DNA from 3 places in the Burkholderia vietnamiensis LMG 10929 genome. Region 3 is predicted to be linked to each of the others. Evidence: predicted binding sites of a transcription regulator. Region 3 holds the regulator's gene; each other region holds the start of a gene.
What was found. The regulator LexA, encoded in region 3, represses DNA repair genes until DNA is damaged. The targets are predictions, from matches to a motif close to ACTGTATNNNNATACAGT.
Positions count from the first base shown of each region.

Region 1: a site for LexA is predicted at 2,403-2,420, ahead of recA (recombinase RecA). Genes of this name have one in related genera too.
Region 2: a site for LexA is predicted at 1,956-1,973, ahead of AK36_RS07780 (DUF2471 family protein). Genes of this name have one in related genera too.

Region 1 covers NZ_CP009631.1:1,355,164-1,359,309, reverse strand. The annotation lists gene AK36_RS16200 (DUF2889 domain-containing protein) at 1-254, opposite strand, end outside; gene recX (recombination regulator RecX) at 401-1,258, opposite strand; gene recA (recombinase RecA) at 1,258-2,328, opposite strand; gene AK36_RS16185 (response regulator transcription factor) at 2,517-3,248, shown strand; gene AK36_RS16180 (sensor histidine kinase) at 3,266-4,146, shown strand, end outside.
Region 2 covers NZ_CP009630.1:1,749,782-1,753,927, forward strand. The annotation lists gene AK36_RS07770 (NAD(P)H-dependent oxidoreductase) at 34-879, opposite strand; gene AK36_RS07775 (LysR family transcriptional regulator) at 966-1,859, shown strand; gene AK36_RS07780 (DUF2471 family protein) at 2,036-2,440, shown strand; gene AK36_RS07785 (NADPH-dependent 2,4-dienoyl-CoA reductase) at 2,763-4,146, opposite strand, start outside.
Region 3 covers NZ_CP009631.1:2,505,035-2,509,180, reverse strand. The annotation lists gene nodI (nodulation factor ABC transporter ATP-binding protein NodI) at 1-32, opposite strand, end outside; gene AK36_RS21305 (universal stress protein) at 358-855, shown strand; gene AK36_RS21300 (DUF2939 domain-containing protein) at 967-1,674, opposite strand; gene AK36_RS21295 (hypothetical protein) at 1,704-2,042, opposite strand; gene lexA (transcriptional repressor LexA) at 2,069-2,716, opposite strand; gene AK36_RS21285 (sulfate ABC transporter substrate-binding protein) at 2,981-4,018, shown strand.

The DNA of each region.
Region 1 (4,146 bases), 1.1 Mb from region 3:
CCGGGATAGGGAACCCATTCCGAGGACGCTTCGGCGTCGACGACATTGAGGTCACGATCGATGGTCACGCGCAGCCAGAGTTCGTGAATCGGCAAGCCCTGGGGCCGAATGCCCGACGCAAGCGCAACATCGCGCGGCTTGTGATCGGTCAGGCAGGCTTCGATGTCCCACAAGCCGTCGCCGCGCTCGTAGGCTTCCGCTCGGATTGCGCGTCGATGTCGCAACTGACGGGGCACGGGCTCGGATAGCGGCATGCTGGAGGTTGAGGCCGAAGAGGAAAACCCGTGGATTTTAGCATATTGGGTATCTGAGGCATGGGCGCGCGACGGCGGGTATTCCCGCCTGTCCGGAAGCGGTTGCGTTGCAGCAAAATCGCGCGCAGCGCGCGCGACGGAGCCCGTCAGTCGTCGATCGGGAGATCGTCGCCGGCCTTCAGCAACTTCACGATGGTCGCGCTCGAGAAGCCCCGCGCCGCGAGAAAGCGCGCCTGCTTCGCGCGCTCCGCCGGAGTTTGCGGCAGCGCACCGAATTTCTTGCGCCAGACGGCCTGCGCGCGGGTCAATTCGGTCTCGCGCAATTGAGCATTCACTTCTTCGACGAGCGTGTCGCCGACTGCATGGCGCTTCAGTTCGCTCACGATGCGCGCGACGCCGACACGCGATGCGCGACGATGCACGAGGCTCTCGGCAAAGCGCGCGTCGGACAGCCAGCCTTCCTGCTCCAGCGCATCGAGCACCGGCTCGACGGATTCGTCCTCGCCGACGTACGGTGCGAGCTTGCGGGCCAGCTCCGCGCGGCTGTACTCGCGCCGCGACAGATAGCCGAGCGCGCGGCCCTTCAGCGAGCGCGGCGGCTTCGACGATTTGCGCTCGGCGGTGGCGGAAGGCTCGCCGGCAGCACCGCCGGACGCGCGACGCGTGCGGCGCGGATGCTGACTGCTGCGCGTGTAGACATCTTCCGTGACCGGCGCCGCGGCATCGGCCGCGCGCGCGCCGAGGATGCCGATGCCCGACACGCGCCGACGCGACCGGTCGTGCGCATCGAACGATTCGTCGTCGTCGAACGGATCGACCGGCGGCGCAATCTCAAACGAAACGAGGGCATCGTCGGATGCCCTCGTTTCGGTGCGATGCGCGGCACGACTGCCCGCGCTGCGCCGGTCGGTGCCCGAGGATGCGGCTCGCCGGCCGGAGCGCCCCGTCACGTCGGACGTGTCGCTCGCTTCCGGTTCGCCGGCCTGCCCTCGGCGCCCTGCCATCACTCTTCTTCGTCCATCGCCTCGGCTTCGTCGACCACGCCATCGGGCATCGCGACGACACCGAGCGACTCGCGAATGCGGTTCTCGATCTCGCGTGCGATTTCGGGATTCTCGCGCAGGAATTCACGCGCGTTGTCCTTGCCCTGACCGATCTTCTCGCCGTTGTAGCTGTACCAGGCGCCGGCCTTGTCGACGATTTTCGCCTGCACGCCGAGATCGATGATCTCGCCCTGACGCGAAATGCCTTCGCCGTAGAGGATGTCGAAGATCGCTTCGCGGAACGGCGGCGATACCTTGTTCTTGACGACCTTCACGCGGGTTTCGTTGCCGATCACCTCGTCGTTCTTCTTGATCGAGCCGATCCGGCGGATGTCCAGACGCACCGACGAATAGAACTTCAGTGCATTGCCGCCCGTCGTGGTTTCCGGGTTGCCGAACATCACGCCGATCTTCATCCGGATCTGGTTGATGAAGATCACGAGGCAGTTCGTGCGCTTGATCGTGCCCGTCAGCTTGCGCAGCGCCTGCGACATCAGACGCGCCTGCAGGCCCGGCAGCGAATCGCCCATCTCGCCTTCGATTTCGGCCTTCGGCACCAGTGCCGCGACCGAGTCGATGACGATCATGTCGATCGAGCCCGAGCGCACGAGCGCGTCGGTGATTTCGAGCGCCTGTTCGCCGGTGTCCGGCTGCGAGATCAGCAGCTCCGGCACGTTCACGCCGAGCTTCGCCGCGTACTGGACGTCGAGCGCGTGCTCGGCGTCGATGAAGGCTGCCGTGCCGCCCAGCTTCTGCAGCTCGGCGATCACCTGCAGCGTGAGCGTGGTCTTGCCGGACGATTCCGGACCGTAGATTTCGACCACCCGGCCGCGCGGCAGGCCGCCGACGCCGAGCGCGATATCGAGGCCCAGCGAGCCCGTGGAGACGACCTGGATGTCTTCCTTCACGTCGCCGTCGCCCATCCGCATGATCGACCCTTTGCCGAACTGCTTCTCGATCTGCGCGAGTGCGGCCGCCAGCGCCTTGCTCTTCTCGGCGGTCATCCCGGAGCCCTTCTTGCTATCTTCCATGAATCGTCCTTTGCTATGATGAGCAGCGTCTGTCAGAGGCGCGCCCGCTTCAAGCGCTGCCCACGAATGCAGACACTGTATAAAAAAACAGTGTTTTATGCAAGCCCGCAATGCAGGCTGCGTTGTACACGGATCAGTTCGGAGACAGCCGCGCCGGCGCGCCCGCCCGCCGGCCATCGGTCAGCAACATGCGAATTCTCATCGCCGAAGACGACAGCATACTCGCGGACGGCCTCACCCGGTCACTCCGCCAATCGGGCTATGCGGTCGACCACGTGAAGACCGGCGTCGACGCCGATACCGCCCTGTCGATGCAAAGCTTCGACCTCCTGATCCTCGATCTCGGGTTGCCGAAAATGTCCGGGCTCGACGTGCTCAAGCGCCTGCGCGCGCGCAATTCCAACCTCCCCGTGCTGATCCTGACGGCCGCCGACAGCGTCGACGAGCGCGTGAAGGGGCTCGACCTCGGCGCCGACGACTACATGGCCAAGCCGTTCGCGCTCAACGAGCTCGAGGCGCGCGTGCGCGCGCTGACCCGGCGCGGCGCCGGCGGCGGCCCGACCGTCGTGCGCCACGGCTCGCTCGCGTTCGACCAGGTCGGCCGCATCGCGTATGCGAACGAGCGCGTGCTCGACCTGTCCGCGCGCGAGCTCGGGCTGCTCGAAGTGCTGCTGCAGCGCATCGGCCGGCTCGTGTCGAAAGAGCAGCTCGTCGACCATCTGTGCGAGTGGGGCGAGGAAGTCAGCAACAACGCGATCGAAGTGTACGTACACCGGCTGCGCAAGAAGATCGAGCCGAGCGGCGTGCGGATCTCCACCGTGCGCGGCCTCGGCTACTGCCTCGAGAAAGCCGCGCCCGCGGCGCCGGCCGACCCGGCTGCCGCTGCGCCGCCCGCGGCGGCCGGCACGCCGCTGCGCTGAGCCCGGCCGTCGCCGCGATGGCCTCGCCGGTCCATTCCCGCCCTTCGGCCGGCGAACAACCGTCCGCCGCCGACGCCGCGCGCGATGCGCGCTACGAGAACCCGTTCGCGCCGCCCGACGAAACCGAGACGCCCGAGGCCGCGCGCCCGCGCTCGCTGTTCGGCGAGATCCTCGACTGGATGCTCGCGCCGCTCCTGTTGTTGTGGCCGATGAGCATCGCCGTCACCTATCTGGTCGCGAAGACGATCGCCAACGGCCCGTTCGATCGCGCGCTGGAGACCAACGCGTACGTGCTCGCGCGGCAGATCCACCCGGTCAACGGCGTCGCCGAGCTGACGCTGCCGCAGCAGACGCGCGACTTCCTGCGCGCGGACAACGTCGACAGCGTGTATTTCCAGGTGCTCGGCACGCGCGGCGAGCTGGTCGCGGGCGAGGCCGACATGCCGCTGCCGCGCGAAGAAGACCGGCCGCCGCCGGGCGTCGTCGTGTTCCGCGACGATCTGCTGCGCGGCAACGACGTGCGCGTCGCGTACACGACCGTCGCGTTGCCGACGCCGGGCGGCCCGCAGCCGGTGCTCGTGCAGGTCGGCGAGACGCTCGACAAGCGCAACGCGCTCGCGAACGACATCATCAAGGGCGTGATCCTGCCGCAGTTCGTGATCCTGCCGCTCGCGATCCTGCTCGTCTGGTTCGGGCTGTCGCGCGGGCTCGCGCCGCTCAACGCGCTGCAGGCGCACATCCGCGCGCGGCGGCCCGACGACCTGTCGCCGGTCGAGGCGCAGCGCGCGCCGCCCGAGATCGAGCCGCTCGTCACGTCGTTCAACGATCTGCTGGCGCGCCTCGAACAGAACATGGCGCTGCAGAAGCGCTTCATCGCCGACGCCGCGCACCAGATGAA
Region 2 (4,146 bases), on a different replicon from region 3:
CCGCAGTCCGTTACGACCCGACGAACGCCTGCCTCACGCGGCGTCCGCCGCCGCGGGCACGGGATCGCGCGCGTTGCTGCGTGGCGTACCGTGCGCCTCCTCGTGCGCGACGTGCGCCGCGAACCCCACGCTGCCGGGCGCGATCTCCGGCTTCAACGTCAGCGCCGGAATCTCGTAGTCGCCCGCGTTCTGCCGGCGAAACGGAATCGGCTGCGCGGTCCATAGCTCATCGAGACGCTTGCCGAGCGCCGCGCGTGTTTCGTCGAAGCGCACGTCGTTCATCTTTCCGGTACGGTGGATCGCGAACGGCGGCAGCACGTCGAACCCCGGGTAATACAGGACGCCGTGCTGGATCGGAAACAGCAGGTCGTCGAGCGGCCCGTTGATTCCGCGCGCGCTGTAGTGCGACGCCCAGCCGCCCGTCGTGACGATCACCATCGCACGCTTGCCGGCCATCATCCCTTCGCCGTATCGGTCGCCCCAGTGCGTATCGGAATGCTCGCCGACGCCGTACGCGAAGCCGTAGGCATACACGCGCTCGATCCATCCCTTCATGATCGCCGGCATCGAGAACCACCACAGCGGAAACTGCAGGATCAGCGCGTCGGCCCATTTCAGCTTTTGCTGCTCGCGCGCGATGTCGTCGCGCTGCGTGCCCGTCTCGTATGCGTGCTTCGAATCGTGCGAGGGATCGAAACGCGCGCCGGGCGCGCGCTCGGTCATGTCGTCGGCGTCGAGCGTGGGCTTCCAGTTCATCGCATACAGATCGGACACCTGCACCGCATGGCCGGCGGCCTCGAGATGCTGGACCGCGAAGTCGCGCAACGCACCGTTCAGCGAGCGCGGTTCGGGATGGGCATAGACGATCAGCACGTTCATGTTCGTGACTCCGTTGATTGAATGACTGCAGGATGCCGGCGCACTCGGTATATTGGAAATGAATTCCCGATATTCCTGGTATAGCCATGAACAATCTCAGACGCATCGACCTGAACCTGCTGGTCACGCTCGACGTGCTGCTCGCCGAGCACAACGTCACGCGCGCGGCCGCGCGGCTGAACATGTCGCAGCCGTCGGTGAGCGTGCAGTTGCAGAAGCTGCGCGACCTGTTCGGCGATCCGTTGCTGTTGCCGGGGCCGCGCGGCATGCGGCCGACCGCGCGCGCGCAAGCGTTGCGCGAGCCGCTGCGCGATGCGCTCGAAGCCGTCGAGCGCGCGGTGCTGACGGCCACGCCGTTCGATCCGGCCACCGCGACCAACACGTGGCGCGTGGCCGCGACCGACTACGGCGAATCGACGATCGTGCTGCCCGCCTTGAGCGCGCTGCGCGCGGCTGCGCCGGCGACGCGGCTGGCCGTCGTCGAGCTGGCGCCGCCGCGCATCGAGCAGGAAGCCGAACGAAACGGCATCGACCTCGCGTTCCACACGACCGAAGGCTCGCCCGACGGCATGCGGCGCCTGCCGCTGTTCGTCGAGCGATACGTGCTGGTAGGCCGCGCCGGTCATCCGAAGCTCAAGCGCCGCCTGACGCTCGCGCAGTTCGCTGCGCTGGAACACGTGATCGTGTCGCCCGACGGCGGCGGCTTCTTCGGCGTGACCGACGAAGCGCTCGCGAAAGCGGGCGCCGCGCGGCGGGTCGTGCTGTCGGTGCCGCATTTCCTGTTCGTGATCTCGGTCGTCGCCGCCACCGACCTCGTCGCGATGCTGCCCGAGCGACTGGTGCGCAATACGCCGGGGTTGCGCGTCGTCGACGCGCCCGTCGACGTGCCGGGCTACGAGATGTCGATGCTGTGGCACGAACGTGTACATCGCGACCCGGCGCATCGATGGCTGCGCGAGACGATCGTCGCGGCGGTGTGACGTGAAGCGGTCGCGGCAACGGGCGATGCATGCCGGTGATCGACGCCGCGGCCGTCGTACCACTGCCCGCACGAAGGACTTGAAACCGGATCGAACACTGTATATATTCACAGTGTTTTTGCATCATTCGACCCGAATTCCGTCACCCATGACGGACGGACTTTTGTGAGGCGACCATGTTTCAGTCATCCGCATTCGATCCCGAGCAACCCGGCTTCAATCCCGTCCAGTTCGAGCGTGCCGCGCAGCGGGCGGTCGGCGATCTGCAGCGTGTCGTCGGCGGCCCTGCGCAGCGCGCGCTCGGGCTGCGACGCCGCACCCACCCGGCCGCCGCCCGCACGATGAGCTGGCAGGCGCTGCTGAACGTCGAGGAGCTGGCGTTCTCGAATGCCGGTTTCCTGAACCGCAACGATCCGGCCGTCGTCGACGCGTTCATCCGGCTGCGCGACAGCCGGCTGGTCGCCGCGGACGTCGAGGAGCCGGTCGACTGGAGTCGCGACGACGACGATCTCCCGGCCGTCTACCTGATCGTCAAGGCGATGCTCGAAGCGGAACGGGAAGAGCGGGCCGAAGCGGCGTAAGGCGGGTGGCGGGTCGGTCGGGCTGGCGGTAAGCCGGCGGGCAGAACGCGCCGAGAGTGGGTCGGTCGCGCTCGGCATCATCGCGGGCGTGGGCCGTGTCGGGCCGTGTCGGGCCGAGTTAGCCGAGTTGGGGCCGGGGCTGAGTTGGCCGAATTGCGCGTATTGCGTGCGCTGCTCCGTATCGCGCGGCGCCGCGACGGTGCCAATCCGCGCCACCGCCCTGCGCGGAGATCGCCGCTTCATCGAAACAAACGCGCGCCCATCGCCCAGCCAAACCGCCGCACCGCCGCGCGCGCCATCGAAACGTCGAACCGAGCGCCGATTACAGCCGCGCCGCCAACCGCGCCCCCTGATCGATCGCCCGCTTCGCGTCGAGCTCCGCAGCCAGTTCCGCGCCGCCGATCAGATGCACCGAGCGTCCGGCCGCCTGCAGCGGCGCGAGCAGCGCGCGCTGCGGCTCCTGGCCTGCGCACAGCACGATCGTATCGGCTTCGATCAGTTCATGATCGCTACGTTGCTCGCCGTACGACACGTGCAGCCCACGTGCATCGATCCTTTCGTAGTTCACGCCGCCGATCATCTTCACCTGCTTCATCTTCAGCGTCGCCCGGTGAATCCAGCCGGTCGTCTTGCCGAGCCCCTTCCCGAGCGGCGCCGGCTTGCGCTGCAGCAGCGTCACCTCGCGCGCCGGCGCGGCGACCCGTGCGCGCGTCACGCCGCCGCGCGTCACGGCCGGATCGGTCACGCCCCATTCGGCCTTCCATTCGTCCAGATCGAGCGTCGGAGACTGGCCGTCCTGCACCAGGTATTCGGCGACGTCGAAGCCGATTCCGCCCGCGCCGACCACCGCGACACGCCGGCCGACCGGTTGCCGGCCCGCCAGCACGTCGATGTAGCTGAGCACGTTCGGGCCGTCCTGCCCCGGAATCTTCGGATCGCGCGGCGTCACGCCGGTCGCGAGCACGATCTCGTCGTAGCCGCCGTCGATCAACTCGCGCACGTCGACGCGGCGGTTCAGATGCAGCGTCACACCGGTCACCTCGATCTGGCGGCCGAAGTAACGCAGCGCCTCGTCGAATTCTTCCTTGCCCGGAATGCGCCTCGCCATGTTGAACTGGCCGCCGATCTGCGCGGCGGCGTCGAACAGGTCGACGCGATGGCCGCGCTGCGCGAGCACCGTCGAGCACGCCAGCCCGGCCGGCCCGGCGCCGACCACCGCGATGCGCTTCGGCTGCCGCACCGGCGTATAGACGAGTTCCGTCTCGTGGCACGCGCGCGGGTTCAGCAGGCACGACGCGATCTTGTTCTTGAACGCGTGATCGAGGCAAGCCTGGTTGCAGCCGATGCAGGTATTGATCTCGTCGGCGCGGCCCTGCGCGGCCTTGACGACGAACTCGGCATCGGCGAGCAGCGGGCGCGCCATCGACACCATGTCCGCGCAGCCGTCCGCCAGAATCTGCTCGGCCACCTCGGGCCGGTTGATGCGGTTCGTCGTCACCAGCGGGATGCCGACCTCGCCCTTCATCTTCTGCGTGACCCACGCGAACGCGCCGCGCGGCACCGACGTCGCGATCGTCGGCACGCGCGCCTCGTGCCAGCCGATCCCGGTGTTGATGATCGTCGCGCCCGCACGCTCGACGGCCTTCGCGAGCTGCACGGTCTCGCTCCAGTCGCTGCCGTCCGGGATCAAGTCGAGCATCGACAGC
Region 3 (4,146 bases):
ACGTTCCGGAAATCGATCGGTGCAACGGACATGGGCAGGGTGTCGTTGTGAACGGGCGCCGCCGCGCCGGCCGGCTCGGCGGATGCCACGCGCCGTATGCGAACGGCTCGGACTGTCGCCGGTCACACGGACATGGCTCGCGTGCCCGCGCTGACGGCACGGACGACCCATTCTAGTGCATCGACCGCGCCGCTTCAGCGCGGGCCTGCGGTTTGCGTCGGATGCGCACACGAATCGTGCGCTGCATCATTGCCGACGCGCGTGGTGCGGCGAATCAGCGTTTTCCATCCCTTGCGCGTTGGATTGCGGCGCACCATGATGATTGCATAGCGCACGTAGTCGCGACCGGGAGGTTTCATGGCTAGCTACAACAAGATTCTGCTTTGCTACGACGGCACGCTCGAGGGACGCAAGGCACTGCGGTGCGGCGCGAATCTCGCGCTCGACCTGAAGGCGGAAACGCATTTGCTGTCGGTCGTCGACATGCGCTCGAGCATCGCGCAGAGCGCGGGACTGCTGACCGATGTCGCGTGCGGCCGCTTCGAAGAAACCGCGCGCGAGATCCTGCAGGAAGGGGTGAACTGGCTGCGCGAGCGCGGCGTGCAGGCCGAAGGTCATTTTGCGTTCGGCTACCCGATCGACGAAATCGCGAACCTCGCAACCGAGATCGGCGCCGACCTCGTCGTCGTCGGCCATCGCTGTCGAAGCGGATTGTCGAGATGGTGGATGGGGGCCGGCAACACGCTACTGCTCGATCGCGTGAACTGCAGCATCCTCGTCGCATGTTCGTCGGCCCAGGAGCAGAAGGCCGAGATCGCACGCGAGCGCGAGGCGGCTACCGCGAGCGGTAAATAGTGGGCTAATGGCACGAGGATGCACGCGTTTGCCGCATGACCAGCTCGCTGGCTTCGCGATGAGCGCGTGCCGTGTGCCGCATCCGCGGCACCGCCTACCGGCAACGCGCGCTCAGCCGTGCAGGTCGATTGCCGCGAGCTTCCACGTAAACAGGCCGAAGCGGTGGAAAATCGCCGCGTAGCGTGTGCCGTCGGCGCTGCGCTGGTACGTCACGACGAACTCGTCGATATTGCGGTAGCCCGCGCTCGTTTGCTGTGTCCGACCGGGATCGCTCGCGCCGGCTGGGGCGGGAGCTGGCACCGGGACCGAGGTGGCGCCGCTGGCGGCTGCCGGCACGCTCGCTGGACTGCCGGCGCTCGACGGTGGCACAGCCGGCGCGCTGGCTGGCGCGGTGCCTGACGGCGACCTCGACGGCGAGCCGGCCCATTCGGGAGGCCGTTCGCCGGGACTACCGCGCGGCGGGATGCCGCTCATCAACGCTGCAACACCTTCCGGCGTCGCGTACGCGTCGACCAGCGGGCCGATCAACGCAGACCCGATCAATGCGCCCAGCACCGCGAACGGATTGTTCTTCTTCACCGCGTCGATCCGGCGCATCAATTCTTCCGTGACCTGCTGCTTCAGACTGATGCGCAGCGACGGAAAATCGACGTACTCGCTGACCGCCTGCGCATCGCGCGCATCGATTGCCGATTTGAGCCGGCCGAGTGCCACGTATGGCGACGCATATGCGTAACCGATCGCCGCCAATACGGCGACGATCAGCACGGCGATCAGTAGCGGCTTGAGCCGCCGGACGCGGCCCGCAGATCCAGTCACGATGCCTCCGGTGCGGATGGGTTCCGCCCTCAGAGACCGTGGTGCGCTGCCGATCGTTCCTCGGCGATGCAACGGTCGATCATCCGGCAGACGGCGTCGATCGTCCCCACCATGATCAGGCGCGAGCGGCCGTGATAGACGCGCACCGGTGCGCGGCGCGCCGGTTCCGCATGATTCAGGCCGGCATTCAGCGAGACCCGCGCGAATGCGGGCAGCGCCGACGGCAGCAGCGACGCCTGCCGTTCGACTGCGACTTCTTCGCTCACTGCGGGCGCCGCAGCGGACAGCGGCGCGCAGGGCGTGCGGCCGCGCAGGTGACGCAGGCGGCCGAATTGACGGAAAGGCAGCAGACGGGACAGGCGTTCCATGGTGTTCTCCTCAGCGAGACCGATTGTCAGAGTTCGCCCGAGCGGATCAGCCCGACGGCGATGCCTTCCAGCGCAAATTCCGCGCTGCCGGCTTTGACGAAGATGTTTTCGTAATCCGGGTTCTCCGCGATCAGCTCGATGCCGCCGGGACGGCGCATCAGGCGCTTGACGGTGACGTCGTCGCCCAGCCGCGCGACGATGATCTGGCCGTCCTTCGCTTCGGTGCGCTTTTGCACCGCGAGGAGGTCGCCGTCGAGAATGCCGGCGTCGCGCATCGACAGGCCGCGCACCTTCAACAGATAGTCGGGCTTGCTCGTGAAGAGCGCCGGATCGCACGCGTAATGCTGTGAGATGTGTTCCTGCGCAAGGATCGGGCTACCGGCGGCGACGCGGCCGACGAGCGGCAGCGACAACTGCATCAGCCCGGCGTGCGGCAACGTGAACTGGTGCGGCATGTCGTCGATGCCGAGCAGGCGGATGCCGCGCGAGGCGCCTGCCGCCAGCTCGATCACGCCCTTGCGCGCCAGCGCGCGCAGGTGCTCCTCGGCTGCATTCGGCGAGCTGAAGCCCAGTTCGGCGGCGATCTCGGCGCGCGTGGGCGGGAAACCCGAGCGCTCGATCGCGCGGCGGATCAAGTCGAACACTTGCTGCTGACGTGCGGTGAGTTTGGTCATGGCTCAACTGTATGGATAGACAGTGAGCTGTATTTTTATACAGTACTTCGCGAATTTCAAGTGTTACTTGAGGTTCGATGCGATCGCGCCGATTCCGCCGTCGTTTTGCGACGTCCCGACGCCGGTTCATCCGCCGCAACCGTCCGCCCAGTCTGCGTTAGCACTTTTGAGTATTAAAAAATGAAGAACGATTATTTTTAATAATGTAACCCGTTCGTTAGACTGGCCCGACATCGCAACACCGACGACACTGGAGAACCAATGATGGCGAAGCGCAATACGGGGCTGGGCGGCGCAGCGGGGCGCCTGATCGCAACACTGGCGTTGGGCGCGGCGGCGGCGCTCGGCATCGCCTCGCACGCATGGGCCGACACGACGTTCCTGAACGTGTCCTACGACCCGACGCGCGAGCTGTACCAGGACTACAACCAGGCGTTCGGCAAGGAATGGAAGGCGAAGACGGGCGAGACGGTCAACTTCAAGCAGTCGCACGGCGGCTCGGGCGCGCAGGCGCGCTCGGTGCTCGACGGGCTGCAGGCCGACGTGGTCACGCTCGCGCTGGCATACGACATCGATGCGCTCGCGAACAAGGGGCTCGTCGCGAAGGACTGGCAGAAGCGCCTGCCGGACAACGCATCGCCGTACACGTCGACGATCGTGTTCCTGGTGCGCAAGGGCAACCCGAAGGGCATCAAGGACTGGGACGATCTGACCAGGCCCGGCATTTCGATCGTCACGCCGAACCCGAAGACCTCGGGCGGCGCGCGCTGGAACTATCTGGCCGCGTGGGCGTACGCGGTGCACAAGCCGGGCGGCAGCGAGCAGAGCGCGAAGGAGTTCGTGACGAAGCTCTACAAGAATGCAGGCGTGCTCGACTCCGGCGCGCGCGGCGCGACGACGAGCTTCGTGCAGCGCGGCATTGGCGACGTGCTGATCGCGTGGGAGAACGAGGCGTTCCTGTCGATCAAGGAATTCGGCACCGACAAGTTCGAGATCGTGGTGCCGTCGGTGAGCATCCTCGCCGAGCCGCCCGTCGCGGTGGTCGACAAGGTGGTCGACAAGAAGGGCACGCGCAAGCTGGCCGAGGCCTACCTGAATTTCCTGTACAGCCCGCAGGGCCAGGAGATCGCCGCGCGCAACTACTACCGGCCGCGCTCGAAGAACGTGCCGGCGGAGCTGACGAAGCAGTTCCCGAAGCTCAAGCTGTACACGGTGGACGACACGTTCGGCGGCTGGACGAATGCGCAGAAGACGCATTTCGCGGACGGCGGCGTGTTCGATTCGATCTACAAGCCGCAATAACGCCACGCAGTAACGACACGCAGCACACGATAACGACAGCGGCGCGCCACGACAGCGCGCCGCATACCCGACGGGCCGGCGCGCGATTCCGAGCGCCGGCATATGCGTCGGGCCCATGAGCAGCATCG